DNA from 3 places in the Lentzea sp. genome. Region 1 is predicted to be linked to each of the others. Evidence: riboswitches for the same ligand, from Rfam matches in the RefSeq annotation. Region 1 holds a riboswitch; each other region holds the start of a gene.
The links. Region 1 has a riboswitch for glycine ahead of gcvT (glycine cleavage system aminomethyltransferase GcvT). Riboswitches for the same ligand answer to the same signal wherever they lie in the genome.

Region 1 (10,089 bases):
GAGGCCGAACGTCACGTCCTCGCCGTCCGGTTCGGCGACGGCGCGGTCGTCACCGGAGTCCAGCTCCACGACTCGCAACGTGCCGCGCGTGACGTAGGCCACGCGCTGACCGGTCGGGTCGACGCGCGGGTCGATGACGCCGCCGTCGGTCGGCAGCTCGCGCACGGCACCGCCGACGAGGTCGGCCACGAACAGCCGCCCGGACAACGCGAACGAGGCGACGTTCGCGTCCGCCGACAGCGCGTACCCGACCAGGCCGGCGCCGGACTCGCGGGTGCGCTCGCGGCGCGCCTTCTCCTCCGCCGGCAGGTCCTCCGACTCGGTCAGCAGCGCCGCCGGATCGGCGAGCAGCCTCTCGACACCGGTGGCCGTGTTCAGCTCCCACAGCCCGTTCGCACGGCTCGTGGCCGTCGCCGGGCGCAGGAAGAAGACACGTGCCCCGTCCGCGGACACCGAGAAGGTCCTCGGTGCGCCGACGGTGAACCGCTGGGTGCGCGCGTGTTGGCGCGGGAAGGAGATGTCGTTGCCCACACACCAACACTAACCCGCCCGCGCCCGCCGAACGGACGCTGTGACGTGCGCGTCCTTGCCCGGTTCAGCTCACCGGCGGCACACCCGAACGCGCGGTCAGCCGACGAGCTTCTTCGGCGGCAGCGGGACGAACCCGCTCGTGCGCCGCACGTAGTCGGCGTAGCCGGGCCTGCGCGACACGATGTCCTTCTCCAGCAACGGCTTGCCGGTGCCCTTCGCCAGCAGCAACGTCATGACGACCGGGCCGACGACGGTGAGCGCGGCGAGCCACGAGTGCACCGCGAACAGGTACAGGCCCCACCACACGACGGCGTCGCCGAAGTAGTTCGGGTGCCTCGTGTAGCGCCACAGCCCGCGGTCTATGACGGCGCCCTTGTTCGCGGGGTCCGCCCGGAACCGCGACAGCTGCCAGTCGCCGACGGCCTCGAAGGTGAAGCCGACCACCCACAGGACGGCGCCGATCCAGTCCAGCACCCCGAACGGGGCCGAGAGGTGACCGGCGGCCTGCACCGGCAGCGACACGACCCACATGATCACGGCCTGGGTCAGGTAGACCCGGTACATCCGCAGGCGCGGGTTTCCCTTGGCGCGCTTCAGGATGTCCTGGTAGCGCGGGTCCTCGTCCTTGGTCCGGTTGCGCAGGTGGATGTGCACGCCCAGGCGCACGCCCCAGATCACCGTCAGCGCCGCGACGAGCCACTTCCTGGTCGGGTCGCCGTCCGCCAAAAGCAGCGTGACCACGGCGATGACCGCGAACCCGGGACCCCACACGGAGTCGATCAGGTCGTACCGCTTGCGCGCGTCCGCGTACAGGAACAGGCCGCTGAGCAGCGCGACCACGACGACGAAGCTGACCAGAAAGCTCATCGGGCCACCAGCTCACGACGCACGCGGGGCATGCCGCTGCGCCCGTTCTCGCTCCGGCGCACGGCCAGGATCTGGTCCACGCCCATCCGTCCCTCCTCGAACGTCAACGCGCCACCCGCGAGGTAGAGCCGCCACACCCGCGCCTGTCCCTCGCCGACCAGGGCGACGACCTCGTCCCAGCGTTCCTCCAGGGTGTCGGCCCACGCCCGCACAGTCCAGACGTAGTGCTCGCGCAACGCGTGCACGTCCCGGATCTCCAGGCCGGCCGACTCCAGGAAGCCCGTCGTCTGCGAGACCGGCCGCATGTGCATGTCCGGCGCGACGTACGACTCGATGAACGCACCACCGCCGGGCGCGTTCCGGCCGCGCGACATCTGCTGGAGCAGCAACCGGCCCTCCGGCTTGAGCAGCCGGTGCAGCGTCGAGGCGTACTCGGGGTAGTTGCTCTCGCCGACGTGCTCGCCCATCTCGATCGTGGAGATCGCGTCGAACGGCTCGTCCCGCACCTCGCGGTAGTCCTGCAACCGCACCTCGACGCGCCCCTGCAGCCCTTCGGCCTCGATGCGCCCGAGGATGTGCGCGCGCTGCTGGGCGGAGATCGTCACGCCGGTCGCGTGCACGCCGTAGTGCTTCGCGGCGTGGATGATCATCGACCCCCACCCGCACCCGACGTCGAGCAGCCGCATCCCCGGCCGCAGGTCGAGCTTGCGGCACACGAGGTCGAGCTTGTTGTGCTGCGCCTGCTCCAGCGACTCGTCGTCCGACGTGAAGTAGGCGCACGAGTACGCCATGCTCGGGTCGAGAACGAGCTGGTAGAAGTCGTTGCTCAGGTCGTAGTGGTGCGAGATGGCATCACGGTCACGACTCTTGGTGTGCAGCGCCCCGCTCAGCCGCGCCTCTTCCTTGGGCGCGTCCGGGTTCGGCCCCAGCACCTTCAACCGCAACGCGAGCCGCGCGACCTCCGAGATCTTCGGCCGCCGGGTCACCCCGCGGCGCACGAGCCCCCAGATCTGCGACAACCCCTCGGCGAGGTCTCCTTCCACGTCGAGCTCACCGCTCACGTACGCGCGCGCGAGCCCCAGCTCGTTCGGACTCCACACGAGCCGCCGGAGCGCGTCCCTCGACCGGATGACGAGCACGGTCCCGTCCTGCGGCCCGGCCACACTTCCGTCCCACGCCCGAATCCCGATCGGCAGGGGCGAACCCAGCACCCGTTCGGCCACTCCTGCCAGCTGACCAGCGACGACCACCCTGCACCTCCCGCATGACCTGACTCCCCCGGACGTTCGGGACAGCAAGAGGTTCGGTTCGTTTCTGAACCGAGACGCAACCCCGCCCGTATGGCCTGGATAGAGCGAACGGATGGACAAGGAGGACATGAGTGTGATCCGACGTAACCGCATTGCCATCGGGCTCGCCGCGGGACTGGCAGTTGTGCTGGGTCTGGGTGTCTGGAGCGCCACGGGAAGTGGCACGAACTCCAAGCCGGTGGCACAGACCGAAACCGACCTGGGCGTCCTCGGTGACTACGGCGACGTGGGTCAGCCCCCGGTACTCCAGGAGCCCGCTCAGGCGCCCGAGACCCCTGTTCAGCAGCAGGCACCGGAAACCCCCGCAGCGCAACCCGCAGCACAGCCCCCGGCCGCGGCCCCGGTCAGCTCGTTGAGGCTGGTCGGCAAGACGGTCGACAAGATGGGCCAGGTCATCCAGGACGGCGACGGCCGCACGATGTACCGCTTCGACAAGGACACCCCGAAGCCGGAAGGCAAGTCGAACTGCAACGACAAGTGCGCGGTCACGTGGCCGCCGCTGCTGTCGGACACCGTCCCGCAGCTCGAGGGCGTCGACTCGAAGCTGGTCTCGCTGATCACCCGCGCGGACGGCAAGAAGCAGGTGGCGGTCGACGGCTGGCCCCTGTACGCCTACTCCCTCGACCCGGGCCCGGGCACCTGGAAGGGCCAGGGCGTCGGCGGCACCTGGTACGTGATCCAGCCCAACGGCAAGCGCAACGTCGAGTGCCTCCCGCCCGGCGTGACGGCACCGGCGGCGTAGCCCCCAGATCCCGTTAGGACGGTCCATCTGAGACACGCAACACCCTGACACGTGCAACCCCGGCCCTGGGGAAGGGGCCGGGGTTCCCGTCGTTTCGCTCCAGGGACCAGAAAGGGCGCCACCAGACGGTGGCGCCCTTTCTGCACAAGTAGCAATGCCAAGGCGAGCCACGCGAAGCCGAAGGCGAGCCGTCCGCGATGCCGAAGGCGAGCCCAAGCGATGGCGCAGCCGAGCAGTCCCGAGCAAAGCGAGGCGCAACAAACAACGCAACAGCAAGCCGCCCAACGCAATAGGCGTGCCATCAACCCACAAGCGGCGCTGGACGGGCTCCTTTGGGAGTGCCGGGGGTGTGGGGGCGGAGCCCCCACGATCAGAGCGTCGAGTACAACGGGTGCTTGGCCGCCAGCACCTCAACCCGAGCCCGCAACTCCTCCACAGCAGCCCCGGGCTTCAACGCCTCAGCGATCACATCAGCAACCTCGACGAAGTCCACCTCACCGAACCCGCGAGTGGCCAACGCCGGCGTACCGATCCGCAACCCGGACGTCACCATGGGCGGCCGAGGGTCATTGGGAACCGCATTCCGGTTCACCGTGATCCCGATCTGGTGCAGCACGTCCTCAGCCTGCTTCCCGTCCAACTCGGACGAGACCAGGTCGACCAGCACCAGGTGCACATCCGTGCCGCCAGTCAGAACCTTGACCCCGGCAGCAGCAACGTCACCCTGAGACAACCGGTCGGCCAGGATCCGGGCCCCCTCCAACGTCCGCCGCTGCCGATCAGCGAACTCGGGCGAGGCCGCGTGCTTGAACGCCACGGCCTTGGCCGCGATCACGTGCTCCAGCGGCCCGCCCTGCTGCCCGGGGAACACCGCCGAGTTGATCTTCTTGGCGATGTCCGCGTCGTTGGACAGGATCACGCCGCCACGAGGCCCGCCGAGGGTCTTGTGCGTCGTGGTCGTGGTGACGTGCGCGTGCGGCACGGGCGACGGGTGCAGTCCGGCGGCGACGAGGCCGGCGAAGTGCGCCATGTCCACCATCAGGTAGGCGTCGACCGAGTCCGCGATGCGGCGGAACTCGGCGAAGTCCAGCTGGCGCGGGTAGGCCGACCAGCCGGCGACGATCAGCTTCGGGCGGTGCTCGGTGGCCAGGCGCTCGACCTCGGCCATGTCGACCAGGCCGTCGGAGTCGGCGACGTGGTACGGCACGACGTTGTACAGCTTGCCGGAGAAGTTGATCCGCATGCCGTGGGTCAGGTGGCCGCCGTGCGCCAGGTCGAGCCCGAGGATCGTGTCGCCGGGCTGCAGCAGGGCGAACATCGCGGCCGCGTTGGCCTGCGCGCCCGAGTGCGGCTGGACGTTGGCGAAGCCGGCGCCGAAGAGCGCCTTGATGCGCTCGATGGCCAGGCGTTCGACGACGTCCACGTGCTCGCAGCCGCCGTAGTAGCGGCGGCCGGGGTAGCCCTCGGCGTACTTGTTGGTCAGCACCGAACCCTGGGCCTGCAGGACCGAGACGGGCGTGAAGTTCTCGGAGGCGATCATCTCGAGGGTGCCCTGCTGGCGCGCCAGCTCGGCGGCAACGGCCTCGGCGACCTCGGGGTCGTACTCCGCGAGGGAGGCGTTGAACTGCTCGGACATCTGGAAGATCTCCCTACTTGGCGCGCTTGTAGAACGGAAGTGCGACGACCTCGACCGGCTGCTTCTTGCCGCGGACGTCCACCAGCAGAGGGGTGCCCGGCTCGGAGCTCGCGCGGGACACGTAGGCCATGGCGACGGAGTAGCCGAGGGTCGGGGACAACGCGCCCGACGTCACCTCGCCCACGACCTCGTCACCGTTGAGCACCGCGTAGCCGTGGCGCGGCGCGCGGCGCTCGGGGGTCTTCAGGCCGACCAGGACCGAGTCCACACCGGACTCCGAGACCTTCGCCAACGCGTCGCGGCCCACGAAGTCGCCCGGCTTGTCGAGCTTCACGACCCGGCCCAGGCCGGCGTGGTAGGGCGTCAGCGACGTCGTCAGCTCGTTGCCGTACAACGGCATCCCGGCCTCGAGGCGCAACGTGTCGCGGCAGCCGAGCCCGCACGGCTTGAGCTCGTGCGCCTCGCCCGCGGACAGCAGCGCCGCCCACACGGCGGACGCGTCGGCGGGCGCCACGAAGAGCTCGAAGCCCTCTTCACCGGTGTAGCCGGTGCGGGCCAGCAGGGCGGGGACGCCCGCGACGGTCGACGGGTACGAGGCGTAGTACTTGACCGTCGACAGGTCGGTGTCGGTCAGGCCCGACAGGATCTCGACGGACTTCGGGCCCTGGATCGCGATCAGCGCGTAGTCCGTCGAGGAGTCCGTCACGACGGTGTCGAACCCGGCCGCGCGCTCGACCAGGGCGTCCGCGACCACCGCGGCGTTGGAGGCGTTCGCGACGACCATGAACTCCTCGTCGCCCAGGCGGTAGACGATGAGGTCGTCGACCACGCCGCCGTCGGCCTGCGTGATCATCGTGTAGCGCGCCTTGCCGACGGCGAGCGCGGAGATGTGGCCGACCAGCGCGAAGTCGAGCGCCTCGCCGGCCTGCGGTCCGGTCAGGACGATCTCACCCATGTGCGTGAGGTCGAACAGGCCCGCGGACGTGCGCACCGCGTGGTGCTCCGCGAGCTCGCTCGAGTAGCGCAGCGGCATCCGCCAGCCCGCGAAGTCGGTGAACATCGCGCCGAGCTGCTCGTGCTCGGCGTTCAGAGGCGTGAGGCGGGACATCAGAACGCTCCTCCAGGGTGCGCCGAAGAGCCGGACGTGGCCGGCTGAGGCAGCAGAAGAATGACACGGTCCATCGGAGACTCCTCGTCTGAGAGAGCCTCCCCCTCTGTCATGAGCCTGAGAGCTTCGCCGCGCGGAACGCGACTTGCACCGTGGGCGAGGCCGATGGGCCTGCTTTCCAGAGTTGCCTTCGTCGTGCGGTAGGGGTACCTGAGAGATTCCGGGGAGGAGTTGCTCCTTCGGTGCCCGCTGTCCGGCAGATCGGGGACAGGGGGACTCTCCCGCGCGACATCGACGGCCGTGTTCAGTTGTCAGCCCCAGACGCTAGCAGGCCAAACGTCACAACGGCACGCCCTGCGCGGTCTTCTCGACCACTTTGCGCTCCGCCCAGAACGACAGGAACGGGATCGTCCCGGCGAGCAGCACGAGTGCGGTGCCCTTGATGGACCAGCGCAGCTTCAGCGCGAGGTCGACGGAAAGCACCAGGTAGATGGCGTAGAGGAAGCCGTGGATCGGGCCCACGACCTTCATCGCCCCGCCCATGTCCGCGGCGTACTTGAGCACCATCGCCACGACCAGGAGCAGCAGGAAGACACCGACCACGTAAGCCATGACCCGGAACCGGGTCAACGCACCCTTCATCTGCCCGCCTTCGCTCAACGACCGTCCCGCGCGTTGAGGTCCGCGAGCATGCGGTTGTAGGCCGCGAGCTCCGCGTCTTCGTCGTCGTCGAAGTGCTCGACAGGCGCGGGTTTGACGGCGTCAACGGTAGTCACCGGCCGGGGAGCGGGTGCAACCGGCTCCGGTGCGGAGAGAGCCCCGTCACGGTTCTGGCGCGCCAGGCGGCGGAACCGCCACACCATGAAGAGGGGGAAGAGGCCGAAGAGCGGCCACTGGAGCACGTACCCGAGGTTCTGGAACGTGCCGCTGGCGGACTCGAAGCGCTGCCACTGCCAGTACGCGAGCCCGCAACACAGGACCAGCGCCGCCAGACAGGCGAACGCGATCAACAAGCGTTGGGGAGTAAGGAGGCCGCGCACGACCTCCACACTACTTGGGTGAGGCCTCCTGATGGAGGCCACCCTGTGGGGGTCCGGGGGCTCGCCCCCGGCTGGGGCGTGGGGGCTTGGCCCCCTCAAAAACACGCGGAACGATCTCGGTGAGCGCGTTCCGCGAACATGGGGCCCCGATCGTGGAGCCCCCGTTCCTTCCTACGCCACGCCGTCCCGGCGCTGCCTCTGCAGACGTGCGACGCACCAGGCCGCGGCGGAGCCACGACGAAGGTGCTGGAGAACCGTCATCGGTCCCAGGCGCCTCCCGAGGTCGGCAGGAGTCAGGCCGGCAGCGCGGTAGTCGAGCGCGCGCTGGTCCAACGGGCTGATGCCCGCGTCCCACCACTGCTCGGCCTCGCTGACGTCACCGACGAGCTGCCAGTAGCTCGCTGCGGCGGCGAGCAACGCCTCGGGTGCCTCCGGCGCCCGCTTGCGCATCGCGGCCACGTAGGCCGGATCCGCCGAGTCGACCTTGACCAAGCCACGCGACCCGCTCCGTGCGGCACCCCGCTGCACGGGGATGCCTGGCGCCGAGGGGGGAGCCTCAGCGAGCCACGCGTTCTTGATCCGGTTCACCTCCTGCATCTCTGCGTCATCAGACCGTTCAGCCGCCCACTGCTTCAAGAGCTCGTGGACCCCGGAGTCCTCGACCATCCATGCCTCCTCGTCGGTCGGGGATCGGCCATTGCAGCGGAAGGTATTCGGTAGGTCTGACAATCACCAGACCCTGAATCCTCAGAACACCCGTTACCAGTGCGTGATTGGCCGCATTCCACCCGTCCGGCTCAACGCGAACGGTCGTACGTGACCGTGCGTCACTAGCGGATCGGGGTCGCCGCGCCGAACAGGCTCCTGATGAACGTGATGATCGACTCCGCGCCCTGCCGCAGCCAGCCGAGGACCTGCTGGACCGCCGAGGCGGACTGCTCGGGCTGGGTGATCAGGAGGAACAGCACCAGCGCGACGCCCGCCAGCACTAGCACCTTCTTGAGGTTCACAGGTACCTCTCCGTCCATGTCGCTCACAGCTGAGGCGGCGGACCGCCGTGTCACCCGATATGCTCCCTCATTCACCCGTGCGATGAACAACGACCACGCCCAACCGGGGCGAGGTTCCACCAGCGGCACACGCCTGCACTGCGCCCGATGTCACCCGAATGGCGGCTAAAGAGGTCTCTGCGCAGCGCCGATGTCCTGGGCACGAGGTGAACACGGACTCCCTCGCATCCCACAGCTTGGACGAAGACTGGTGCACCGGGCCTCACCCGGATGCCGAACCTCCGGCATCACGCTCAGTCACGCCGTCGTGGCGCAATAAATGCGCCACCGACCATTCATCCAATTACTCCGGACCGACGCAGTTCCATAATTTCGTCCTCCGCCACACCCATGTCCGCGAGCACTTCCCCGGTGTTCGCCCCGGTCTCGACCGGAGGGGTCGGAACCGCGGTGGGCGTGCGGTCGAACCGGGGGGCCGGCGCCGGGTGCACCGCGCCGGAGACGTCCACGAACGTGTCGCGCGCCGCGTTGTGCGGGTGCCGCGCCGCCTCGTCCGGGGCCAGCACCGGCGCCAGGCAGGCGTCCGTGTCCCGCGCGAGGTCCGCCCACTCGTCCCGCGTCTTGGTCTTCACCGCCGCCGCGATGCGTTCCCGCAGCTCGGGCCATTGCGCCGGGTCGTTGCGCGAGGGCGCGTCCTCCAGGCCCAGCACGCGCACGAGGTCGGCGTAGAACTTCTCCTCCAGCGCGCCCACGGCCACGAACCGGCCGTCCGCGGCCTCGTAGACGTCGTAGAACGGCACGCCGCCGTCGAGCATGTTCTCGCCGCGCCCGCCGGACCACATGCCCGCGGACTTCATCCCGTGCAGGAACGTCGTCAGCAGCGCGGCGCCGTCGACCATGGCCGCGTCCACGACCTGACCACGTCCGGAGCGTTCCCGTTCATACAGCGCCGCGAGCACGCCGAGGGCCAGCAGCAGCCCTCCCCCGCCGAAGTCGCCGAGCAGGTTGATCGGGAACGACGGCGGTCCGCCGGCCCGTCCGAGCGGCTCCAGCGCGCCCGCGACGGCGATGTAGTTGATGTCGTGCCCGGCCCGGTCGGCCAGCGGCCCGTCCTGGCCCCACCCGGTCATGCGCCCGTAGACGAGGCGCGGATTGCGGGCCAGGCACTGCGCCGGGCCGATGCCCAGCCGTTCGGTGACACCCGGCCGGAAGCCCTCCACCAGCACGTCCGAGCGTTCGACCAGCCGCAGGACCAGCTCCGAGCCCTCGGGCCTGCGGGTGTCGACCGCGATCGAGCGCCGGTTGCGGCCCAGGAAGTCGCCGGAGACCGTCGAGCGGCTCCCCGGCTTGTGCACCTGGACCACGTCGGCGCCGAGGTCGGCGAGCACCATGCAGGCGAACGGCGCGGGCGCGAGGCCCGCGAGCTCGACGACCTTCAGACCTGCGAGAGGACCGCTCCCGGAAGAAGTCACAGGGACCTCGCGATGATTTCCTTCATGATCTCGTTCGTGCCCCCGTAGATCCGCTGCACGCGGGCGTCGGACCAGGCACGCGCGATCGGGTACTCGGTCATGTAGCCGTAGCCGCCGAACAGCTGCACGCACTCGTCGACGACCCTGGTCAGCCGGTCGGTGGCCCACCACTTCGCCATCGCCGCGGTCGGCACGTCCAGCTCGCCACGCAGGTGCTTCTCGACGCACTCGTCGATGAAGGCCCTGGTCACGGCCGCCTCGGTGGCGCACTCGGCGATCTTGAAGCGGGTGTTCTGGAACTTGATGAGCTCCTTGCCGAACGCCTGGCGCTCCTTGACGTACCTCAGCGTCAGGTCGACGGCGGCCTCGATGC
Region 2 (10,089 bases), on a different contig from region 1:
GGAGCTCGGCTTGCACGAGGCTGCCCATCAGGCCCACCCACCCTGCTGCTGGTACGGAGAGACCGGGGCCTGGCCGGCGTACTGACCGCTGGTGAGCCGGAAGAAGATCTGTTCCAGGTCGGCCTGCTCCTCCTGGATCCCGTAGATCGACACGCCCGCGCGCAACGCGACGTCCGCGACGTGCCGGGTGTCCACACCGGACACGGCGAGCCGCCCGTCGGGGAGCTGTTCGAGCGCCTGCACACCCTCCGCCTGCAACGCGGTCGCGAGCGCGCCGACGTCCGACGGCTGCACGAACACGCGGCGCTGCTGCTGCCGGCGCAGGTGCTCCAGCGGCCCGTAGTACATGGTCTGCCCGCGCGAGACGATCACGACCTGGTCGACGGTCTGCTCGACCTCGGCCAGCAGGTGGCTGGAAATCAGCACGGTGCGGCCCATCCGCGCGAACGACTGGAGGAAGTTGCGCAGCCAGGCGATGCCCTCGGGGTCGAGGCCGTTCGCCGGCTCGTCGAGGACCAGCACCTGCGGGTCGCCGAGCAGCGCGGTGGCCACCGCCAGCCGCTGCTTCATGCCCAGCGAGAACCCGCCGGCCGCGCGATCGGCGGCGCTGCCCAGGCCGACCAGGCCCAGCACCTGGTCGGCCTGCGCGTCCGGGACGCCGATGGCGGCCGCGTAGACGCGGAGGTGGTTGCGCGCCGTCCTGTTCGGGTGGAACCCCTGTGCCTCCAGCACCGCGCCCACCACCCGGCCGGGCTGGCCGAGCTGGTGAAACGGTCGTCCGTTGATCGTCGCCGTGCCGCTCGTGGGCTTCACCAGACCCAGCAGCATCCGCAGGGTCGTCGTCTTCCCGGCGCCGTTCGGGCCGAGGAAGCCCGTCACGCTGCCGGGTGACACGGTGAAGCTCAGGTTCTGCACCGCGGTCACCGGACCGAACTGCTTGGTCAGGTTCTGGACCGCGATGAGGCCGCTGCCGTCATGCATGCGGCCCATCCTGCCTGACTCGTCAGTCCGGCAAGGCGTGCTTGGGACGGGACACGACGGGAGCGCGGTGCACCACCCGCGGATCACCGGCCAAGATCGGCAGCTCGGTGGTCATCTCCGCAGGCCCCTCGGGCGGCGCCTGCGCCGGGATGTCGACAACGCCCGACCGGGTGAACGGGTTGCGCAACGGCCTGCGCCGTTCGCGGTGCAGCACCCCTTCGCCGATCAGGTGCTGGTGCGCCGTGTTCCAGACCTGGCACGGCCACCGGCGGCGCCGCAACCAGCCGGGACACGCCCTGCACCGGCCGTCTTCGTCCGGTTGGTGCACCGTGAGCAGCAGGCGCCAGCCGTCCGCGAGGCGGTGGATCTCCGCGCGGGCCAGCGGGACCAGCGCCTCCGCCCCGCCCCGTTCGGCCGCTTCGTCGAGCAGCGCCAAGCGTTGCAGCACCGCGTCGCGCAGGATCTCGTCCATCACATCTTCGCCGTCGCCTGGTCGAGCAAAGAGCCCAGCCGACGCGTCTGGGTGGCGGACATCACAGCCGTCTCGCCCGGCGGGGTGACCAGCAGGACCCGGTCGTTCTCGACCAGAACGGTCATCGACCTGTCGCGACCGAACGGGTCGTGGCAGTGGATCCATCCCTGTGGTTCAGCCATGGAATCTCCTATCGAGGGACACCCGACTCCGTCTTCATCGGCCGTCGCCCCTGCTCGCCGCACCGCGCGCCCGGGAATTCACTCGTTTGCTGGACGGGCCCGACACGGGCAGTGGTCCAGTCGGGGAAACTTTTCCGTCGCGTTTGGGCGGGGGTGCTGGGCGCGCCGCGCCTGCGCCCGCTATATTTGGTGACGGCGGCCCCGCTCCCAGTGACCCCCAGGCTGGTTGAGCGCGGCCGCCCTTTATTTTCCTCAGCACCTTCTGAGCTCTTCAGCCTTTCTCGGCATGCCCCGCCCGAAAATCCTCTTGCGCCCGAGGCTCTCGTACGCTGTAAGTTGCTCGTACACCGTAAGGGGGACGAGATGACTTCGACGACCGAGGAGGTCGGGGTGCGCCCGCACCCGCAGCGCTGGGCCGTGCTCGGCGTGCTGTGCCTGTCCGTGATGGTCGTGGTGCTGGACAACACCGTGCTGAACGTGGCGATCCCGTCGATCTCCACCGGTCTGCAGGCCGGCACCGCGGACATCCAGTGGATGATCAACGCCTACTCGCTCGCGCTGGCGGGCCTGCTGCTCACGACCGGTTCACTGAGCGACCGGTTCGGCCGCAAGAAGGCGCTGCTGGCCGGGTTGCTGCTGTTCGGCGCCGGCAGTGCGGTGGCGGCCTACGCGGGGTCGTCCGAGGCGTTGATCGCGGCCCGCGGCTTCATGGGCATCGGCGCCGCCGTGCTGATGCCGGGCACGCTGGCCGTGCTCATGCAGTTGTTCGACGACAAGGAACGTCCCAAGGCGATCGGTGTCTGGGCCGCCGTCACGAGCCTCGGGTTCGCGGCGGGACCGGTGATCGGCGGCGCGCTGATCAAGCACTTCTGGTGGGGCTCGGTGTTCCTGGTCAACGTGCCGGTGGCGGTGCTCGCGATCGCGGCCGTCGCGTTCCTGGTGCCGGAGTCCAGGGACCCGACCGTCCGCAAGCCGGACGTGATCGGCTCGATCCTGTCGATCATCGGCATGGTCGCGCTGGTGTACGCGGTGATCTCGGTGCCGGAGCACGGGTTCGGCTCGCCGGAGTTCGGCGTGCCCGTGGCCGTCGGGCTGGTGGCCATGACGGGATTCGCGTTGTGGGAACGGCACACCACCGACCCGATGCTCGACCTCGGGTTCTTCGCCGACCGCCGCTTCACCGGCGCGGTGGCGTCCGGTGTGCTGGCGGCGTTCGGCATGGCGGGCTCGCTCTTCCTGCTGACGCAACACCTCCAGGGCGTGCTCGGCTACAGCCCGCTGGAGGCCGGTGTCCGGGTGGCGCCGATGGCGATCGCGCTGCTCGTCACCAGCAACACGCTGGGACAGCTGGTGATCCGGCTGGGCGCCGGCCGGGCGATGCTGCTCGGCATGACGGTCGTCGCGGGCGGCGTGGCGCTGCTGTCGGTCGGCACGACCTACCCGCCGACGCTGGCCGGACTGGTCCTCATCGGCGTCGGAGTCGGTGTGTCCCAACCGGTCGCGGTCAACGCCCTGATGGGGTCGATCCCGCCGGAACGCGCCGGCATCGCGTCCGGGCTGTCGGGCACGCTGACGGAGCTCGGGTCGTCGTTCGGCATCGCCGTGCTGGGCGCGCTGCTGTCGGCGCGGTTCGCGGCCTCGCTGCCGGACGGCGTTCCCGGCCGGTCCCTGAGCGAGGCCCTGCACAGCGGCGCTGACGTCACCGTCGTGCGCGAGGCGTTCTCGAACGGCATGAGCGTCAGCCTGGTGATCGGTGCCGTCGCGGTGTTCCTGGGAGGTGTGGTGGCCAGCGTTCTGCTCAGGCGTGCCTAGGATCGTGACGTGGAGAGCGTGTGGTTCAGCAAGCCCAGGCCCAGCGGCGGCGGGCCCCTCGGCCTGAGCCGGGAGGTCGTCGTCCGCAAGGCGATGGAGATGCTGGACGAACACGGTCTGCAGAAGCTGTCCATGCGCAAGCTCGCCGCGGAACTGGGCGCGGCACCGATGTCGCTCTACTGGCACGTCCCGACGAAGGACGCGTTGATCGAGCTGTGCCTCGACGAGGTGTACGGCGAGTTCCCGCTGCCCAGCCCCGATGACGACTGGGAGACCGCGGTGCGCGGGATGATGCACGCGATGCGTCAGATCGCGCACCGCCACCCCTGGTGGGTCAAGAACATCGGGGAGTTCAACAGCATCGGCCCCAAGGCGGTGGCGATGTCCGACGCGATGTTCGGGCCCATGCTGAGGGCCGGTCTGTCGCTGGCCGCGGCGGCGCAGTCGATCTCGACGGTGTCGAGCTTCACCACCGGCTACGTGGTCGCCGAGGTCAACTTCATCGGTCGCGGCGGCATGGACTCGCCGCCGCCCGACCTGCGCAAGATCGCCGACATGTACCGGGAGAAGCACCCCAACTACGTCAGGATGCTCGACGAGCAGGAGATCTGGTCGCTGGAGGGCCAGTTCGAGTTCGGGCTGGACTGCGTGATCGACGGCATCAAGGCGCGCGTCAAAGCCCTGAGATAGGCGAAACCCCCGCAGCGATTCACGCGTGCGGGGGCCTCATTCATTCAGATGGTCTTCAGATGACGGACTCCAGCGGCGTGTGCGCGAGGCCGGTCGCCTCGGCCACCGGGCCGTTCGTCAGCTTGCCCGCGTGGACGTTGAGGCCCAGGGCGAGCGAACGGTCGTCCTTCAGCGCCTTCTCCCAGCCCTTGTCGGCCAGCGCGACGGCGTAGGGCAGCGTCACGTTGGTCAGCGCGTAGGTCGAGGTGCGCGGGACGGCGCCCGGCATGTTCGCGACGCAGTAGAACACCGAGTTGTGGACCTCGTAGGTCGGCTCGGCGTGCGTGGTGGCGCGGGAGTCCTCGAAGCAGCCGCCCTGGTCGATCGCGATGTCGACGAGCACCGAGCCCGGCTTCATCTGGGCGACCAGCGTGTTCGAGACGAGCTTCGGGGCCGCGGCGCCCGGCACCAGCACGGCGCCGATGACCAGGTCGGCCTCGCGGACGGCCTGCTCGACGGAGAACGCGTTGGACGCGAGCGTGCGCAGGCGGCCCTGGAACTGCGCGTCGATCTGGCGCAGGCGGTCGACGTTGGTGTCGAGGATCTCCACGTCCGCGCCCATGCCGGCGGCGATGGTGGCGGCGTTGACGCCCGCCACGCCGCCGCCGATGACGACCACGCGGGCCGGGGCGACACCGGGGACGCCGCCGGGCAGCACGCCGCGGCCGCCGGAGGGCTTCATCAGCGCGAACGCGCCGACCTGCGGGGCGAGCCTGCCCGCGACCTCGGACATCGGGGCGAGCAGCGGCAGCGCGCGGTTCGGCAGCTGCACGGTCTCGTAGGCGACGGCCGTGGTGCCGGACGCGAGCAGCGCCTCGGTCAGCGGCTTGTCGGCGGCGAGGTGGAGGTAGGTGAAGAGGGTCTGTCCGGCACGCAGGCGCGGGTACTCCTCGGCGATCGGCTCCTTGACCTTGAGGACCAGGTCGCCCTCCGCCCACACGTCGTCGGCGGTCGCGAGGACCTTGGCGCCCGCGGCGAGGTACTCCTCGTCCGTGATCGCGGAGCCCAGGCCGGCGCCCTGCTCGACGAACACGTCGTGGCCGCGGCTGGTCAGCTCGTGTGCACCGGCAGGGGTGAGAGCGACGCGGTACTCGTGGTTCTTGATCTCGCGAGGAACTGCGATCCGCACGATGACTCCTCCGTTCGGTGGCCGACATCTCACAATGTGGGGCAGTGGGAAGGTCATGTCACTGTGCTGATCGCACTATCAGCCACCTGTGTGGTTGTTCATCTAGGACAGAGCGACTCGGTTTGCGCTCGCGTGTGACTCGACCCGTTCGCGTTGACACCCGGCGGGGGCCGCACATAGCGTTCGCCCCCGAGAACTGAAGACCGGCCGCGGCGCGTCAGCGCCAGAACCCGAGTGGGAGAGACCTCGACGACGGAGTCGGGGCGCCGAAGGGGCAAGCTCCCGCACACTCTCAGGCAGCAAGACCACTCGGAGTAGGCAACTCTGCACGGCGGAGGGGGCGCAAGTGTGTCCTTGACCCGTCATCAGCCAGAGGAGTCGCCGTGCAGTTCCCCGAGAACCTGCTCTACACCACCGAGCACGAGTGGGTCGACTGGACGCCGGGCACCCAGGACCCGCTGACCTGCGGAATCACCGAGTACGCGGCGGACGCCCTCGGCGACATCGTCTTCGTCCAGCTGCCCGAGGTCGGCGCGAAGGTCGTCACGAACGCCGTGTGCGGTGAGCTCGAGTCCACCAAGTCCGTCAGCGACCTGTTCTCGCCCGTCACCGGTGAGGTGATCGAGGTCAACGGCGCCGTCGTCGACGACCCGGCGATCGTCAACAACGACCCGTACGGCGAGGGCTGGCTGTTCAAGGTCCGCGTCGAGTCGGCGGAGAACCTGCTCACGGCGGCCAAGTACGCCGAGCTCATCAAGTCCGACTGACATGTCCCGGACTGACCGCTCCACCACCACGAAGGACTGATCAGTGGCGATCAGCGTTTTCGACCTGTTCTCCGTCGGCATCGGGCCGTCCAGCTCCCACACCGTCGGCCCGATGCGCGCGGCGGCGATGTTCGTCGACAAGCTCGGCGAGCGCCTGTCCGAAGTGGACGGCGTGCACGTCGAGCTGTTCGGCTCGCTCGGCGCGACCGGCCACGGGCACGGCAGCCCCAAGGCCGTGTTCCTCGGCCTGGAGGGCAACCTCCCCGAGGAGGTCGACCCGGCGGCCGCAGCCGGCCGCGTCGAGGAGATCGTCGCGAGTGGACGGTTGCGGCTCGGCGGCTCGCACGAGATCTCGTTCCGGCACGACCGGGACCTGGTCATGCACCGCCGCAAGTCGCTTCCGCTGCACCCCAACGGGATGAGCTTCGAGGCGTTCAGCGGCGGGGTGTCCGTCGAGCACGCCGTCTACTACTCGATCGGCGGCGGGTTCGTCGTCGACGAGAACGCCTCGGGCACCGACCGGATCAAGCCGGACACCACGCCGTTGCCGCACCCGTTCCTGACCGGCGACGAGCTGCTCGCGCGCTGCCGCGAGACGGGCCTGTCGATCAGCGAGATCATGATGGCCAACGAGCTGTCGTGGCGGACCGAGGCCGAGGTGCGGTCGGGGCTGCTGCACATCTGGCACGTCATGCAGGAGTGCGTGGAACGCGGCTGCACCGAGCACGGCGTGCTGCCCGGCGGCCTGAAGGTCCGCCGCCGTGCCGCCGAGATGCGCAAACGGCTGGAGGGCGAGCACTTCGTCACCGACCCGCTGCGCGTCATGGACTGGGTCACGCTCTTCGCGCTGGCGGTCAACGAGGAGAACGCGGCGGGCGGCCGGGTCGTCACCGCGCCGACCAACGGCGCGGCCGGCATCGTCCCGGCGGTCCTGCACTACTACACGAGGTTCGTGCCGGGGGCCAACGACGACGGCGTGGTCCGGTTCCTGCTGACCGCGGGCGCGATCGGCGTGCTGTTCAAGGAGAACGCGTCGATCTCCGGCGCCGAGGTCGGGTGCCAGGGCGAGGTCGGCTCCGCCTGCTCGATGGCGGCCGGCGGCCTCGCCGAGGTCCTGGGCGGCACCCCGGAGCAGGTCGAGAACGCGGCCGAGATCGCCATGGAGCACAACCTGGGCCTGACCTGCGACCCGATCGGCGGCCTGGTGCAGATCCCGTGCATCGAACGCAACGCCGTCGCGTCGATCAAGGCCATCACGGCGGTGCGGATGGCGTTGCGCGGCGACGGCTCGCACTTCGTGTCGCTCGACAAGGTCATCAAGACCATGCGCGACACCGGCAAGGACATGTCGGTGAAGTACAAGGAGACGGCCCGCGGCGGGCTCGCCGTGAACGTCATCGAGTGCTGAGCCGCACCGGGGCTCAGCGGGCGTCGTAGGCCTTCTGCGCTTCCAGCACCTCGGGCATCCGCGCCTGCAACAACTGGATCAACGACAGCAGCCTCTCCGCCGTCTCGCGCCCGAGCGGCGTGAGGCTGTAGTCGACGCGCGGCGGGTTGGTGGGCTGGGCCTCCCGGTGCACCAGACCGTCGCGTTCGAGGGCCTGCAGGGTCTGCGACAGCATCTTCTCGCTGATCCCGTCGACGCGGCGGCGCAGCTCGTTGAAGCGCAGCGAGCCGTCCAGGAGCGCGCCCACCGTCAGGCCGCCCCACCTGCCGGTGACGTGCTCCAGCAAGGGACGTGACGGGCACGCCTTCGCGAACACGTTGAAGTCCATCCCGGCATCATAGCTGGTCACAGCGCTAACTGATAGTAAGTGTGAGGGTTCTCCGCGTCGGGGAACCCTCACGCGGCGGACTTCACGGGGCCGTCTTCACCAGTCGTCGCAGCAGGTAGAACAGCCCCACGGTGAGCAGGAACCCGACGGCGCTGATCATCACGATCTGTTCGACGGTGTCGGCCTGCGACCCGGCGAACACGTAGGCGGCGCAGATCGGGATGGTGCCGATCAGCGTGAAGAACATGAACTTGCGGAACGACACCCGCGACACCCCCGCGGACACCGACACCGTCTCCGCCATCATCGGGATCCCGCGGGCCACCCCGAAGAACCACGGCCCGAACTGGCGGCCCCACCGCCGCATCTCGGTCAGCTCCTCGATGGTCACCACCCTGCGGACGAGGACGGGGCCCGCGAACCTCCCCAGGGCGTACCCTGCGGCAGAGGAACCCAGGGACCCGACGATCGCGAGTGCCAGCCCGAAGGGCAGGCCGAGTGCCGTTCCCGCCAGCACGATCAGCGGGGTCGACGGCACGGGCAGCAGCACGTCCACGACGAGCAGGGCGAAGATCGCCGCCGCCGCCCACAGGGGGTCGATGCCTCGCACCCACGCCACGACTCCGGCGAAGTCGATGAGGTCGAACGCCTCGAACACGATCCAGCTCAGCAGCACGAAGCCGAGCACGACGGCCGGTATCCACTTCCACCGAACGCCCGTCTCATAACTCATCGGGTGATGGTCGTACACGTCGATGCGCCGGACAATCCGCCAGTGGCGCAGGTTCCGCGAAGGAGACACACATGGGTGACGACCTCGTGCCGTTCCTCGGCCACTGGGTGCTCGATCCGGCGCGTTCCGCGTACACCGGCGGCACCCCTCCCCGCAGCGGTCACTACGACCTCCGCCTCGACGGGGACCGCCTGGTCGTGAGCATCGAGGGCGTGCTCGGCTCCGGCGACCCGATCCGCACCGGGTACACGCTCGACCTCTGGCAGGACACGCCGATGAGCGTCGGCGCGGTCGACCGCGTGCGGACCGTCGTGGAGCCGCGGATGTTCTGCACGATCGCCTACGCGGGCGCGCAAGCGGTTGCGCGGGCGTGGCGGATCCTCGGCAACCTCAACGAGATGACGATCGTCCAGTCCGCACCCGACCACTTCGGCGTCTGGCGCGACGACGTGTCGGTCTACCGCCGGCAGTTTTGAGCAGGCGCAGTTCTAGGCGTCTCACGCACGGGGCCGGAACACGGCGACGACGACGCGCAGGCCCAGCAGGACGCTGATGATCAGCAGGTTGTAACCGAAGACCTGGTAGAGGCCCACGTCGGCGGCGACCTGTGGCCCGCCGGCCGACCCGAGCAGCAGCACCGCCATCACGCCCGCGGTCGCGCCCAGCACCGTCAGCATCACCTGGTGCAGGAGTCCGGTGACGTACGACCTGTCCCGCTCGTCCGCGAACAGCCGCACCGACATGCTCAGCCGGCCCTGCTCGACCGCGCCGGTGATCCGGTCGATCCGCCGCGGCAGCCTGCGCAGCATCGGCAGGACGGCCTGGAGCTCCTCGGTCATCGTCCGCTGGACGGACTCGGGCGTGAGCCGCTCGGAGATCTGCTCGGCCGCGAACGCCCGCGACTCCACGACGATGTTGAAGCCCGGCGACAGCACGCCCAGGGTGCCCTCCAGCGTCGCCAGCGTCCGGAACACCGCGGCGATCTCCGGCGGGACGCTCAGCCCGAACCGCGACACCAGCGCGAACAGGTCACCGAACATCTCGACGTCGGGCCGCATGCCCGCGCCCAGGTGCCGTGCCATGAACTGGCCGAGCGCGCGCTCCAGCCGTTGCTCGTCGATCTCCTCCGGGCGCGAGGTCAGCTCCAGCAACGAGTCGGTCAGCCCGGCGGGGTCGCTCCGGTCGAGGGCGAGCAGCAGCCGTTGCAACGCCGCGCGCAGGCCGGAGTCGATCCGGCCGACCGAGCCGAAGTCGAGCAGGCCGAGCCGCCCGTCGGACAGCAGCAGCACGTTGCCGGGGTGCGGGTCGGCGTGGAAGACGCCGTCGAGCATCACCTGCCGGAGCACGAACCGCAGCAACGTCCGCGCGAGGCCCTCGTCCTCGGCGGCGCCGCGCACGGGCACGCCGTGGAGCCGGTCCATGACGAGGACGCGGGACGTCGACTGGTGGACGTGCGGCAGCCCGACCGAGGAGTCCGACACCGCCGCCACGGCCGCGATGTTGCGCGCC
Region 3 (10,089 bases), on a different contig from region 1:
CGACTCCGTGGGCGGGATCCTGTCGTGGTGGTCGCTGATCCACGTGCCGGACGACGAGGTACCCGCCGTGTTCGGGCACTTCCGGGACGCGTTGCGGCCCGGCGGGGTGCTGCAGCTCGGCTTCCACGTCGGCGACCGCACGAACCTCAAGACCCAGGGCTATGGCGGACATCCGATGAAGGTGCACGTCCACCTGCGACCGCCGGAGCGCGTGGCGCGGTGGCTGCGCGAGGCCGGGTTCGTCGTCGAGGCGCGGTGGCTGCTCGGCGAGGACGGCGACGGCGCGGTCCTGTTCGCGCGGCGCGGGTGAGACCATCTGCCGGTGTCAGAGGAACAGGTCTGTCAGCGGTGCGGTGAGACGGTCGAGCTGGAGACCGAGGACTTCGAGCTGTTCGAGCGGATGCACCCCGACTGCTTCCACCTCGCGTTCGAGCACGACGTGACCAAGCCGGGCATCGGCGCCGACGAGAACTGCGGTGACGAGGCCTGCCCCGTCGCGAGATGAGAGAAGGGGCGCACCCCCGAGTGCGCCCCTTCTCCCCCGTGCCGGATCAGCTGCTGTACGCCTCGAGCGGCGGGCAGGAGCAGACCAGGTTGCGGTCGCCCTTCGCGCCGTCGATGCGGCGGACCGGCGGCCAGATCTTCGGAGCACCGGTACCGGCCGGGTACACGGCCTCCTCGCGGGTGTACGGGTGGTTCCACTCGCCCACGGTCACGCTGGCCGCGGTGTGCGGGGCGTTGCGCAGCGGGTTGTCCTCCACCGGCCACTCGCCGGCGCCGACGCGGTCGATCTCGCGCCGGATGGCGATCATGGCGTCGATGAACCTGTCGATCTCGGCTAGGTCCTCGGACTCGGTCGGCTCGACCATCAGCGTGCCGGCGACCGGGAACGACATCGTCGGGGCGTGCAGGCCGTAGTCCGCGAGGCGCTTCGCCACGTCGTCCACCGTCACGCCGGTGGCCTTGGTGAGCGGGCGCAGGTCGAGGATGCACTCGTGGGCGACGAAGCCGCCCTCGCCGGTGTAGAGGACCGGGTAGTGCTCGTCCAGGCGGCGGGCCACGTAGTTCGCGGCGGCCACGGCGGTGAGGGTCGCGCGGCGCAGGCCGTCGCCGCCCATCATGCGCACGTACGCCCACGAGATCGGCAGGATCGACGCGGACCCCCACGGGGCGCCCGAGATCGGGCCGACGCCGGTGGCCGGTCCCGCCGTCGGCTGCAGCGGGTGGTTGGGCAGGAACGGGGCGAGGTGGGACTTCACGCCGATCGGGCCGACGCCGGGACCACCGCCGCCGTGCGGGATGCAGAACGTCTTGTGCAGGTTCAGGTGCGAGACGTCCGCGCCGAACTTGCCGTAGCGGGCCAGGCCGATCAGCGCGTTGAGGTTCGCGCCGTCGACGTACACCTGGCCGCCCGCGTCGTGGACCAGGCCGCAGACCTCGCGGACGGTGTCCTCGTACACGCCGTGGGTCGACGGGTAGGTGATCATGATCGCGGCCAGGTCGTCGGCGTGCTCCGCGACCGTGGTGCGCAGGTGGCCCATGTCGATGTTGCCCTTGTCGTCGCACTTCACGACGACGACGCGCATGCCGGCCATGACGGCGGACGCGGCGTTGGTGCCGTGGGCGGACGACGGGATCAGGCAGACGTCGCGGTCGGCGTTGCCGTTGGCGCGGTGGTAGGCGCGGATCGCCAGCAGACCGGCGAACTCACCCTGCGAGCCGGCGTTGGGCTGCAGCGACACGGCGTCGTAGCCGGTGACCTCGGCGAGCCAGGCCTCCAGGTCCGACACGATCCTCAGCAGACCGGCGGCGTCCTCGACGGGCGCGAACGGGTGCAGGCCGGAGAACTCCGGCCACGTCACGGGCTCCATCTCCGCGGTGGCGTTCAGCTTCATCGTGCAGGAGCCGAGCGGGATCATGCTGCGGTCGAGCGCGACGTCCTTGTCGGACAGCGCGCGCAGGTAGCGCAGCAGCGCCGTCTCGGAGCGGTGCGCGTGGAAGACCGGGTGGGTCAGGTAATCGGAGGTGCGGCGCAGGTCGGCCGGGATGCCGTCGGCGGTGTCCGCGTCGATCGCGTCCACGTCGGCACCGGTGACGCCGAAGGCCTCCCAGACGGCGACGAGGTGCGCGCGGGTGGTCTTCTCGTCGCAGGCGATCGCCACGACGTCGTCGTCGACCTTGCGGAGGTTGATGCCGGCCGCGCGGGCCTTCTCGACGACCGCGGCGGCCTCGCCGGGAACGCGGACCTCGACGGTGTCGAAGAACTCGCCGTGCACGACGTCCAGGTTCGCCTCGCACAGACCCGTGGCGAGCACGGTGGCCATGCGGTGCACGCGGGTCGCGATGGCGCGCAGACCCTCGGGGCCGTGGTAGACGGCGTACATGGACGCGATCACGGCCAGCAGCACCTGCGCGGTGCAGATGTTCGACGTGGCCTTCTCGCGGCGGATGTGCTGCTCGCGCGTCTGGAGCGCGAGGCGGTAGGCCAGCGAGCCGTCCGAGTCGACGGAGACGCCGACGAGACGGCCGGGCAGCTGGCGCTCCAGACCGGACCGGACGGCCATGTAGCCGGCGTGCGGGCCGCCGAAGCCGATCGGGACGCCGAAGCGCTGCGTGGTGCCGACGACGACGTCCGCGCCGATCTCGCCCGGCGCGCGCAGCAGCGTCAGCGCCAGCAGGTCGGCGACGACCACGGCCTGCGCACCGGCGGCGTGGATCTCCTCGATGAGCGCCTTCTGGTCGCGCACCACACCGGACGCGCCGGGGTAGGACAGCAGCACGCCGAAGAAGTCACCGCCGAGGCCCAGGCCCTCGATGCCCTGCGACAGGTCGGCGACGACGATCTCGATGCCGAGCGGCTCGGCGCGCGTCTCGATGACGGCGAGCGTCTGCGGCAGCGTGTCGGCGTCGATGACGAACTTGTCCGACTTGGACTTGCCGGCGCGGCGCACCAGCGTCATGGCCTCGGCGGCGGCGGTCGACTCGTCCAGCATGGACGCGTTCGCGACCGGTAGGCCCGTCAGGTCGCCGACCATCGTCTGGAAGTTCAGCAGCGCCTCGAGGCGGCCCTGCGAGATCTCCGGCTGGTACGGCGTGTAGGCGGTGTACCAGGCGGGCGACTCGAGGACGTTGCGCAGGATCACGCCCGGCGTCACGGTGTCGTAGTAGCCCAGACCGATCATCTGCGTCATCGGCCGGTTCTGCGCCGCGAGGGCGCGCAGCTCCGCCAGCGCCTCGGTCTCGGTGGCCGGGGCGGGCAGGTCCAGCACGAGGTCGCGCTCGTGGATCGACGGGGGAACCGCGTGCTGCGCCAGCTCCTCCAGCGACCCGACACCGATGACGTCGAGGATGCGCGCGAGCTCGGCGGGGCGCGGACCGACGTGGCGGTCGGCGAACGGGGTGCCGTGCTCGAGAGCGGCGAGCGGGATGCGGTCCTGCGTCATCAAACGCCTCCGGGGGCCTGAGGGCACACGTGTCCTGGTGCCCTCCCCGCTCTGTCCGTACCCTTCAAGGGCGCCTGAGAGGTTCACCCGTCGCGAGAACGGGCTTTCACCGTCGGCGGGACCCCGGTGCGGGGGTCCACTTTCCAGAGGCGTCTCGCTCGGGCGGTCCTGGGTGCCTGAGAGGTTCCCGGGGAGGGACTTGCTCCTTCGGCGCCGGGTTCGAGACCCGGACTCTCCCGCCTGAGTTCAGCGACTACCCGTGAAGGATACCCGCAGGCAGCCCCGCCAGTCCCCACGGACGCGACCTACGTCTCAGCGCCGAGACCGCTCAGGGCCTCCGCGACCGGGTCCTCCGGGTCGTCGCGCAGCGCCACGAGCAGGTGCCGGGTGCCCACGACGTCGTCCCCGCGCCGTGCCGCGACGAGCTTCGCCCGCTCCACCGCGCGGTCCACGGACCCGCCGGCGGGCAGTGCCTTCTCGTCCACGCCCGCCTCGCGCAGGGCCCGCGCGCCACCCGACTCCAGTTCCGGCCGGAGCCTGCGGCCCGCGGCGGTCAGCTGGTGGTCGAGCGTCAGCACGGCGGCCACCAGGTCGCGGGACGAGACGGGCCGCTTCCCGGCGACGGCGAGCCGTTCGGCCTCGGTGCGCACCGCGGTGAGCACCGGCCCGCCCAGTCCCTGGCCGCGCACGACGAGCTTCGTCAGCCAGCGCACGTACCCGCCGCCGGACTCGCCCTCCAGCGCGCCCGCCTTGCGCAGCAGCCACACCGCGGGCGCCTCCTCCGGCTCCGCCGCCTTCCGCACGGCCGCGGCCACCGCCTCGACGTCGACGCGCCGCACGACCAGCAGGTCCGCGACGCGGCCGAAGTCCAGCGCCAGCAACGCGAGCGACAGGTGGGTCGTGGTCAGCACGCCGTCGCCGGCCCGGCCGAGCGCCGCGCGGAGACAGGCGTCCAGCGCGCTGCTGGCGGGCAACTCGGTCTCGACGCGTGCGTGGTGGTGGGCGGCGCGCAGCAACGCCGTGACATCCGGTCCCGACTCGGCGGGACCGCCGTCGCCACCGGCCCAGTGCCCGGTCCCCCGTGCCATCGCCTGCGCCCGCAGCGACCGGACGTCCAGCTTGCGGCCGGGACCGATCGTGTCGGTGAGCGCGATCAGCAGGTTCTCGGTGCCGACGAAGCCGAACTCCAGCCGGAACGCCCGCTGCACGGCCGCGGCCAGCACTTTCACGACCTGCGGGGAAGGAGTGGGGGTCATGCCGGCAACGCTAGGCAGCGGCGGGGGTGGTGCGCCTCTGCCGACCGGCCACCCGGGACGGCCGGTCGGCCACGGAGATCGGGCCGGTCAGCGGGCAACCGGTCCGGGGAAGGTCAGCCCGTCGCGCGTTCGCGACGGCGGCGGGTCAGCTCGTCCTCGGTCAGCGGCGCGATCTCGACGCCGTCCGCGCGCTCGGCCGGGAACTCGTGGATGGTCCCGCTGATCTCGCGCATCGCACCGCTCACCGCGATGCCGAACACGCCCTGGCCGCCCTGCAGCAGGTCGACGACCTCTTCCGGCGACGTGCACTCGTAGACGGTCGTGCCGTCGGAGAAGAGCGTGATCTTCGCCAGGTCCTGGACGCCGCGGCGGCGCAGGTGGTCGACGGCGACCCTGATGTTCTGCAGCGAGACCCCGGTGTCCAGCAGCCGCTTCACGACTTTCAGGACCAGGATGTCCTTGAACGAGTACAGCCGCTGGCTGCCCGAGCCGTGCGCCATCCGCACCGTCGGGGCGACGAGCCCGGTCCTGGCCCAGTAGTCGAGCTGCCGGTAGGTGATGCCCGCGACCTGACACGCGGCGGGACCCCGGTACCCGACTAGCTCGTCCGGCAGCGAGGAGTCCGGGAACAGCTCGCCCTGCTGCCCGGATCCGGCCCTCAAGGGCGCTTCCTCGACCACGCCTGCCTCCCCTCGAGAACGGCCACGAAACTCGATGGCCGTCAAGCCGCCGCGTCAGCTCTCGCGAACCGGCGACGTCCACTCGAGTTCGACGGTAGGACCGCTCCGAGGGCAGGTCAACGCGACGCGCGGGGAGGATCGACCCTCAACCTCAAGTAGAGAGTCACGGCGTCACCCGAAGTAGGACGTTCAGGTGACGTTTAGTGATCGTTTAGCCGTCCGATTGTGCGGAAAGTAGCCCGATGGGGCGACACGCCGACGGAGGACGACGGCGTCGAGCGAGACGAAGAGCGACAGGCACCACAACCCGGATGCCTGCGCCCGGCCGTGCTCCTACGTGTCCGCTCCCCTGAAGTCCTCGGGCGAAACCGAGTCGAGGAACTCGCGGAACTTCTCCACCTCGTCCTCCTGCTCGTCCGGGATGATCAGGCCCGCCTCGGCGAGCACCGACTCCTCGGCGTGGATCGGCACTCCCACGCGCAGCGCCAGCGCCACGGAGTCCGAGGGCCGTGCGGACACCCGCACGTCGCCGTCGAACACGAGCTCGGCGAAGAACGTGCCCTCCTGGAGATCGGTGATCCGCACCTGCTCGAGGTTGCGGCCCAGCGCTCCGATGACGTCCTTGAGGAGGTCGTGCGTCAGCGGCCTGGCCGGCCGGACGCCCTGCTGCTCGAGTGCGATGGCCGTGGCCTCGACGCTGCCGATCCAGATCGGCAGGTACCGCTCACCCTCGGTTTCCCGGAGCAGGAGGATCGGCTGGTTCTGGGGCAGCTCCACCCGGACGCCCACGACGCGCATCTCACTCATCGGGTCTCGCCTCCCTCTGACTCGTTGGGGAGTACCCGGCTCACTCCGAGCATCCCCCGGCGTATGCGTTCGACGCTACCCGCCAAGCGGGCCGTGTGCTCAATCGTTGCGGGTTGAACGTGATCAAGACGATTGACGCAGACCCGCTCTCACCAACAACGCGTGCAACGAGGTGAAGAGGTCAGCCAATTCCCGGACCGTCTCGGGATCCGAGAACGACTTCAGCGCGACGACCTCGTGGTCCGCTGCAGCGCGGACCGCGCGCAGGTGCTCGCGCTCGACGCCGAGCCCGGTCATCGTCCGGATCGTGCGGAGCGCGGTGATGTCGTCGGTGGTGAACCGGCCACCGGGGCCGGGGCGCAGCAGACCGTCGCGTTCCAGCTGCGTCAGCTGGTCGGCGCTCATCCCGGTCCTCGCCAGCAGGTCCGCGCGCGACACGGAGCCCGAGTCCACCGGGGCGGAGTCGAGCTGGTCGCGGATGACCTTGAGCGGCAGGTACCTGTCGCGCTGCGCGGACAGCACGAACCGCAGCCTCTCGACGTCCGCCGGGCTGAACTGGCGGTAGCCGGAGGCGGTGCGTGCCGGGCGGACCAGCCCCTCCGCTTCCAGGAAGCGGATCTTGGAGATGGTCACGTCGGGGAACTCGGGGCGAAGCCGTTCGAGCACCGCCCCGATGCTCAGCACCCCGCGCTGTGGCCGCCCGGCCGTCACGCGTCAGGCTCCCGCGGAGCCAGGACCCGTCAGGAAGACGAGGCGGAACTTGCCGATCTGGACCTCGTCGCCGTTCGCGAGGACGGCCTGGTCGACCGGCTCGCGGTTGACGTAGGTGCCGTTGAGGCTGCCGACGTCGATGACGACGAACTCGCCGCTCTCCCGGCGGAACTCGGCGTGCCGGCGCGAGACCGTCACGTCGTCCAGGAAGATGTCGCTGTCGGGGTGGCGCCCTGCGCTCGTCGTGTCGCGGTCCAGCAGGAACCGGGATCCGGCGTTCGGGCCGCGCTTCACCACGAGCAGCGCGGAACCGGCGGGAAGGGCGTCAACACCGGCAACGGCCGGCTCCTGGGCGGGTGCCTCGGCGCCGCCCTCCATCTCCTGGAGGAAGTCCGCCCGGAAGACGGAGGTCCGCTCCGGGGACTGCTCCGGCGGAACGCCTGGGCCGTCGTTCGTGCTCACCTGAGCTCTCCTCCTGCTGCTGGATCCGTCACTTCCGGTAAAACTTATCGCGTCCGAGTCGCCACCCTCAGCGCGGCTCCCCTTCCGGCCGAAGATCCGGCGAAAGATCGACGTCACTCCTTCTCCACCAACGCCTTGTACCCGTCGGCGTCCAGCAGGCCCTCCAGCGCGTCGGAGTCGCTCACGCGGAGCTCGACCATCCAGCCCTCGCCGTAGGGGTCGGTGTTCACCGAGTCCGGTGCCTGCACCAACGCGTCGTTGATGGCGACGACCTCGCCGTCGAGCGGGGAGTAGAGGTCGGAAACGCTCTTGGTGGACTCGACCTCCCCGAACGTGTCGCCCGCGGAGACGGTGTGGCCCACCTCGGGCAGTTGGACGAAGACGACGTCACCGAGCTGTTCCTGGGCGTAGTCGGTGATGCCGACGCGCACGGTGTTCTCGCCTGTGCTGGCGACCCACTCGTGCTCCTCGGTGTAACGAAGCTCCTCGGGAATCAACTGACTGCGCTCCTCGTGCTCAACCTGTATGGGGTGATCTTTTCACGCGACCGTGCGAGGTGTGACCCGCAGGGCCAGGAAGAACTGGTAGACGTACAGCAGCGCCGACCACAGGTAGAGCGCTCCGCCCCAGGCCGTGAACGCGTAGGCGAACGGCAGGGCGACCTGAGCCCAGCCGGAGTCGCCCTGCGCGAGCAGCAGCAGGGGGAACGCGTAGAGCAGGTTGAAGGTCGCGGCCTTGCCCAGGTAGGTGACCTCGAACGTGCCCCAGCCCCGCTGCCGCAGGACCAGCAGGCACAGGCCGACGACGACCTCGCGGCCGACCAGCACGAGGGCGACCCAGAGCGGGACGATGTCCCTGATCACGAACGCCAGCAGCGTGCAGAACACGTAGAGCCGGTCGGCGGCGGGGTCGAGCAGCGCGCCGAGGTTGCTCATCTGGTCGAGCCACCGGGCGAGCTTGCCGTCCAGCCAGTCGGACAGCCCCGCGAAGACGAGGACGAGCAGCGCCCAGCCGTCCGCGCGGGGTCCGAGCAGCAGGTACAGGAAGAGCGGAACACCGGCCAGCCGCAGCACGCTGAGCAGGTTCGGAATCGTCAGCAGGCGATCAGCCGGATCACGCACACCCGCACTCTAAACGAGTGACTGCGCACGGGCTGCCGGATGGCGTCACGGCACGCGGTGCGTCTGGTCGCGGGGGCGGCGCGGAGGCGTTCGTCTTTCGGGTGGATCAGGCTGTGCGGGTGAACGTCCAGCCGCGGCGCTGCATCTCGGCGCCGGTGATGGCGTGCGGGCGGCCGCGGTCGTCGCGCCCCACCCAGCGGGCGCGGAAACCCTCGAGCACGTAGGCGTGACCCCTGCTCCACACGACGCTGCACGGCGTGGTGGGCAGCTGCGCGGTCTGCAGTGGCTGGGGTTCCATGACGGTGGTCATCTCGGTCCTTCCGTGACACCAGGGATGTCGTGAACCGGGGCTCCGGCGTTATCCCTGTGAACGAATTCTGGCCGACTGTGGTTCAGAACACGTGTCCTGTTTGGGTCCTTAGCGTTAACTGGACCAATCGGCGCGCCGAGCTGTTCGGGCCCGAAGCGCGGGAGAAGATCGTGTGATTGCCTGTGCAACCGTTCGTCGTGCGACGACGACCGCACGGCGTCCACTCGGGATCGGCCGGGCTTAACCTCGTCGCGTGAACCAGGTGAAATTCGGACCAGAGCTCCTGTCCCGGCTGCTGGACCACCTGTGCTCACAGCTGCCCGGCTGTGAGGGGGTGGGCCTGAGCACGTGGCCGGAGGGCGTCCTCGTGCAGGCCGTCGGGGTCGCCGCCGAGCTGGACCAAGCCCAGCTGGACAGCGGCGACGGGCCGCTCGTCGAGGCCTCCCGCGACGAACGGCAGGTGTCGGGGCGCGTCGGCGGCAAGGAAGTCCTGGCGGTGCCGGGCAGCTGGGGCGACAGCGGCCCCGTCGTCCTCACCGTCTACCTGGCGCACGCTCCCCGGCTGGAGGACCTCAAGGTCGTCGAGGAGGTCGAGCCGCTCGTCGCGACCGCGGCCGCCGTCCTCGAGTTCTGCGCCGGCGAGGTGCTGCGGGCCGACGAGATGGTGCGGATGGTGCAGCACCGCCGGTACATCGAGCAGGCGAAGGGCCTGGTCATGGGAGCGCGGGGCGGACCGCCCGGCGAGGCCTTCGAGCTGCTGGTGCGGGCGAGCCAGCGCGCCAACGTGAAGCTGCGGGACGTGGCCACGGCGCTGGTGCTGGTGGTCGGCGGGGAGCTGGAGGAAGGGCCCGGTGAGGCCGCCTCTCCCCCGCCTGTCGCCTTCGACACGGCGCGAAGACTTTGGGAGGCTCTGCACGTTTGAGCCAACCATTGTCCGGGTACTGGTGGCTCGACCTGTCCTGTCGAGCGGTTCCTCCCGTACGGTGGGGCCGCAGCGGTTGAGCCAGCAGCCGCACCGGGGCCGCTGCTGTGGCGGCTCCCTGTTTGTGAGAGGGAGTACATCAGTGACTGTGCAGGACCCGCGAGCGGAGCAGACGATCGAGCTGTCGGTTCGGCAGCCGGCGCCCGGTGTCACGGTGCTCGCCGTGTCCGGTGAGGTCGACATGGTGTCCGCGCCCACGTTGCGCGACGCTCTCGTGAACGGCCTCGGCGACGGCGGCACCTTCATCATCGACATGACCGGCGTGACGTTCCTCGGCTCCGCCGGACTGGCCGTGCTGGTCGAGGCCGCGCGCCTGG

Region 2: linked by a shared signal. The riboswitch ahead of gcvH (glycine cleavage system protein GcvH) and the one ahead of gcvT (glycine cleavage system aminomethyltransferase GcvT) in region 1 are both predicted to bind glycine.
Region 3: linked by a shared signal. The riboswitch ahead of gcvP (aminomethyl-transferring glycine dehydrogenase) and the one ahead of gcvT (glycine cleavage system aminomethyltransferase GcvT) in region 1 are both predicted to bind glycine.

The regions. Positions count from the first base shown of each region.
Region 1 is NZ_DASVFL010000106.1:43,307-53,395, forward strand. It holds gene VF330_RS13405 (S9 family peptidase) at 1-531, opposite strand, end outside; gene VF330_RS13410 (DUF1295 domain-containing protein) at 628-1,398, opposite strand; gene VF330_RS13415 (cyclopropane-fatty-acyl-phospholipid synthase family protein) at 1,395-2,648, opposite strand; gene VF330_RS13420 (hypothetical protein) at 2,776-3,450, shown strand; gene glyA (serine hydroxymethyltransferase) at 3,821-5,086, opposite strand; gene gcvT (glycine cleavage system aminomethyltransferase GcvT) at 5,100-6,194, opposite strand; glycine riboswitch at 6,294-6,381, opposite strand; glycine riboswitch at 6,383-6,488, opposite strand; gene VF330_RS13435 (DUF3817 domain-containing protein) at 6,534-6,836, opposite strand; gene VF330_RS13440 (hypothetical protein) at 6,851-7,234, opposite strand; gene VF330_RS13445 (helix-turn-helix transcriptional regulator) at 7,406-7,900, opposite strand; gene VF330_RS13450 (hypothetical protein) at 8,065-8,244, opposite strand; gene VF330_RS13455 (CaiB/BaiF CoA-transferase family protein) at 8,580-9,716, opposite strand; gene VF330_RS13460 (acyl-CoA dehydrogenase family protein) at 9,713-10,089, opposite strand, start outside.
Region 2 is NZ_DASVFL010000331.1:6,375-16,463, reverse strand. It holds gene VF330_RS35095 (hypothetical protein) at 1-28, opposite strand, end outside; gene VF330_RS35090 (ABC transporter ATP-binding protein) at 28-981, opposite strand; gene VF330_RS35085 (hypothetical protein) at 1,004-1,453, opposite strand; gene VF330_RS35080 (hypothetical protein) at 1,453-1,635, opposite strand; gene VF330_RS35075 (MFS transporter) at 1,999-3,447, shown strand; gene VF330_RS35070 (TetR/AcrR family transcriptional regulator) at 3,457-4,137, shown strand; gene ald (alanine dehydrogenase) at 4,193-5,305, opposite strand; glycine riboswitch at 5,531-5,623, shown strand; gene gcvH (glycine cleavage system protein GcvH) at 5,689-6,072, shown strand; gene VF330_RS35055 (L-serine ammonia-lyase) at 6,116-7,480, shown strand; gene VF330_RS35050 (helix-turn-helix domain-containing protein) at 7,494-7,847, opposite strand; gene VF330_RS35045 (VTT domain-containing protein) at 7,930-8,580, opposite strand; gene VF330_RS35040 (hypothetical protein) at 8,652-9,056, shown strand; gene VF330_RS35035 (ABC1 kinase family protein) at 9,078-10,089, opposite strand, start outside.
Region 3 is NZ_DASVFL010000372.1:34,574-44,662, forward strand. It holds gene VF330_RS39370 (class I SAM-dependent methyltransferase) at 1-310, shown strand, start outside; gene VF330_RS39375 (hypothetical protein) at 323-505, shown strand; gene gcvP (aminomethyl-transferring glycine dehydrogenase) at 552-3,443, opposite strand; glycine riboswitch at 3,597-3,692, opposite strand; gene VF330_RS39385 (Clp protease N-terminal domain-containing protein) at 3,749-4,699, opposite strand; gene VF330_RS39390 (MerR family transcriptional regulator) at 4,813-5,379, opposite strand; gene VF330_RS39395 (bifunctional nuclease family protein) at 5,713-6,186, opposite strand; gene VF330_RS39400 (MerR family transcriptional regulator) at 6,310-6,897, opposite strand; gene garA (glycogen accumulation regulator GarA) at 6,901-7,359, opposite strand; gene gcvH (glycine cleavage system protein GcvH) at 7,473-7,856, opposite strand; gene VF330_RS39415 (CDP-alcohol phosphatidyltransferase family protein) at 7,899-8,480, opposite strand; gene VF330_RS39420 (hypothetical protein) at 8,587-8,790, opposite strand; gene VF330_RS39425 (ANTAR domain-containing protein) at 9,044-9,712, shown strand; gene VF330_RS39430 (STAS domain-containing protein) at 9,855-10,089, shown strand, end outside.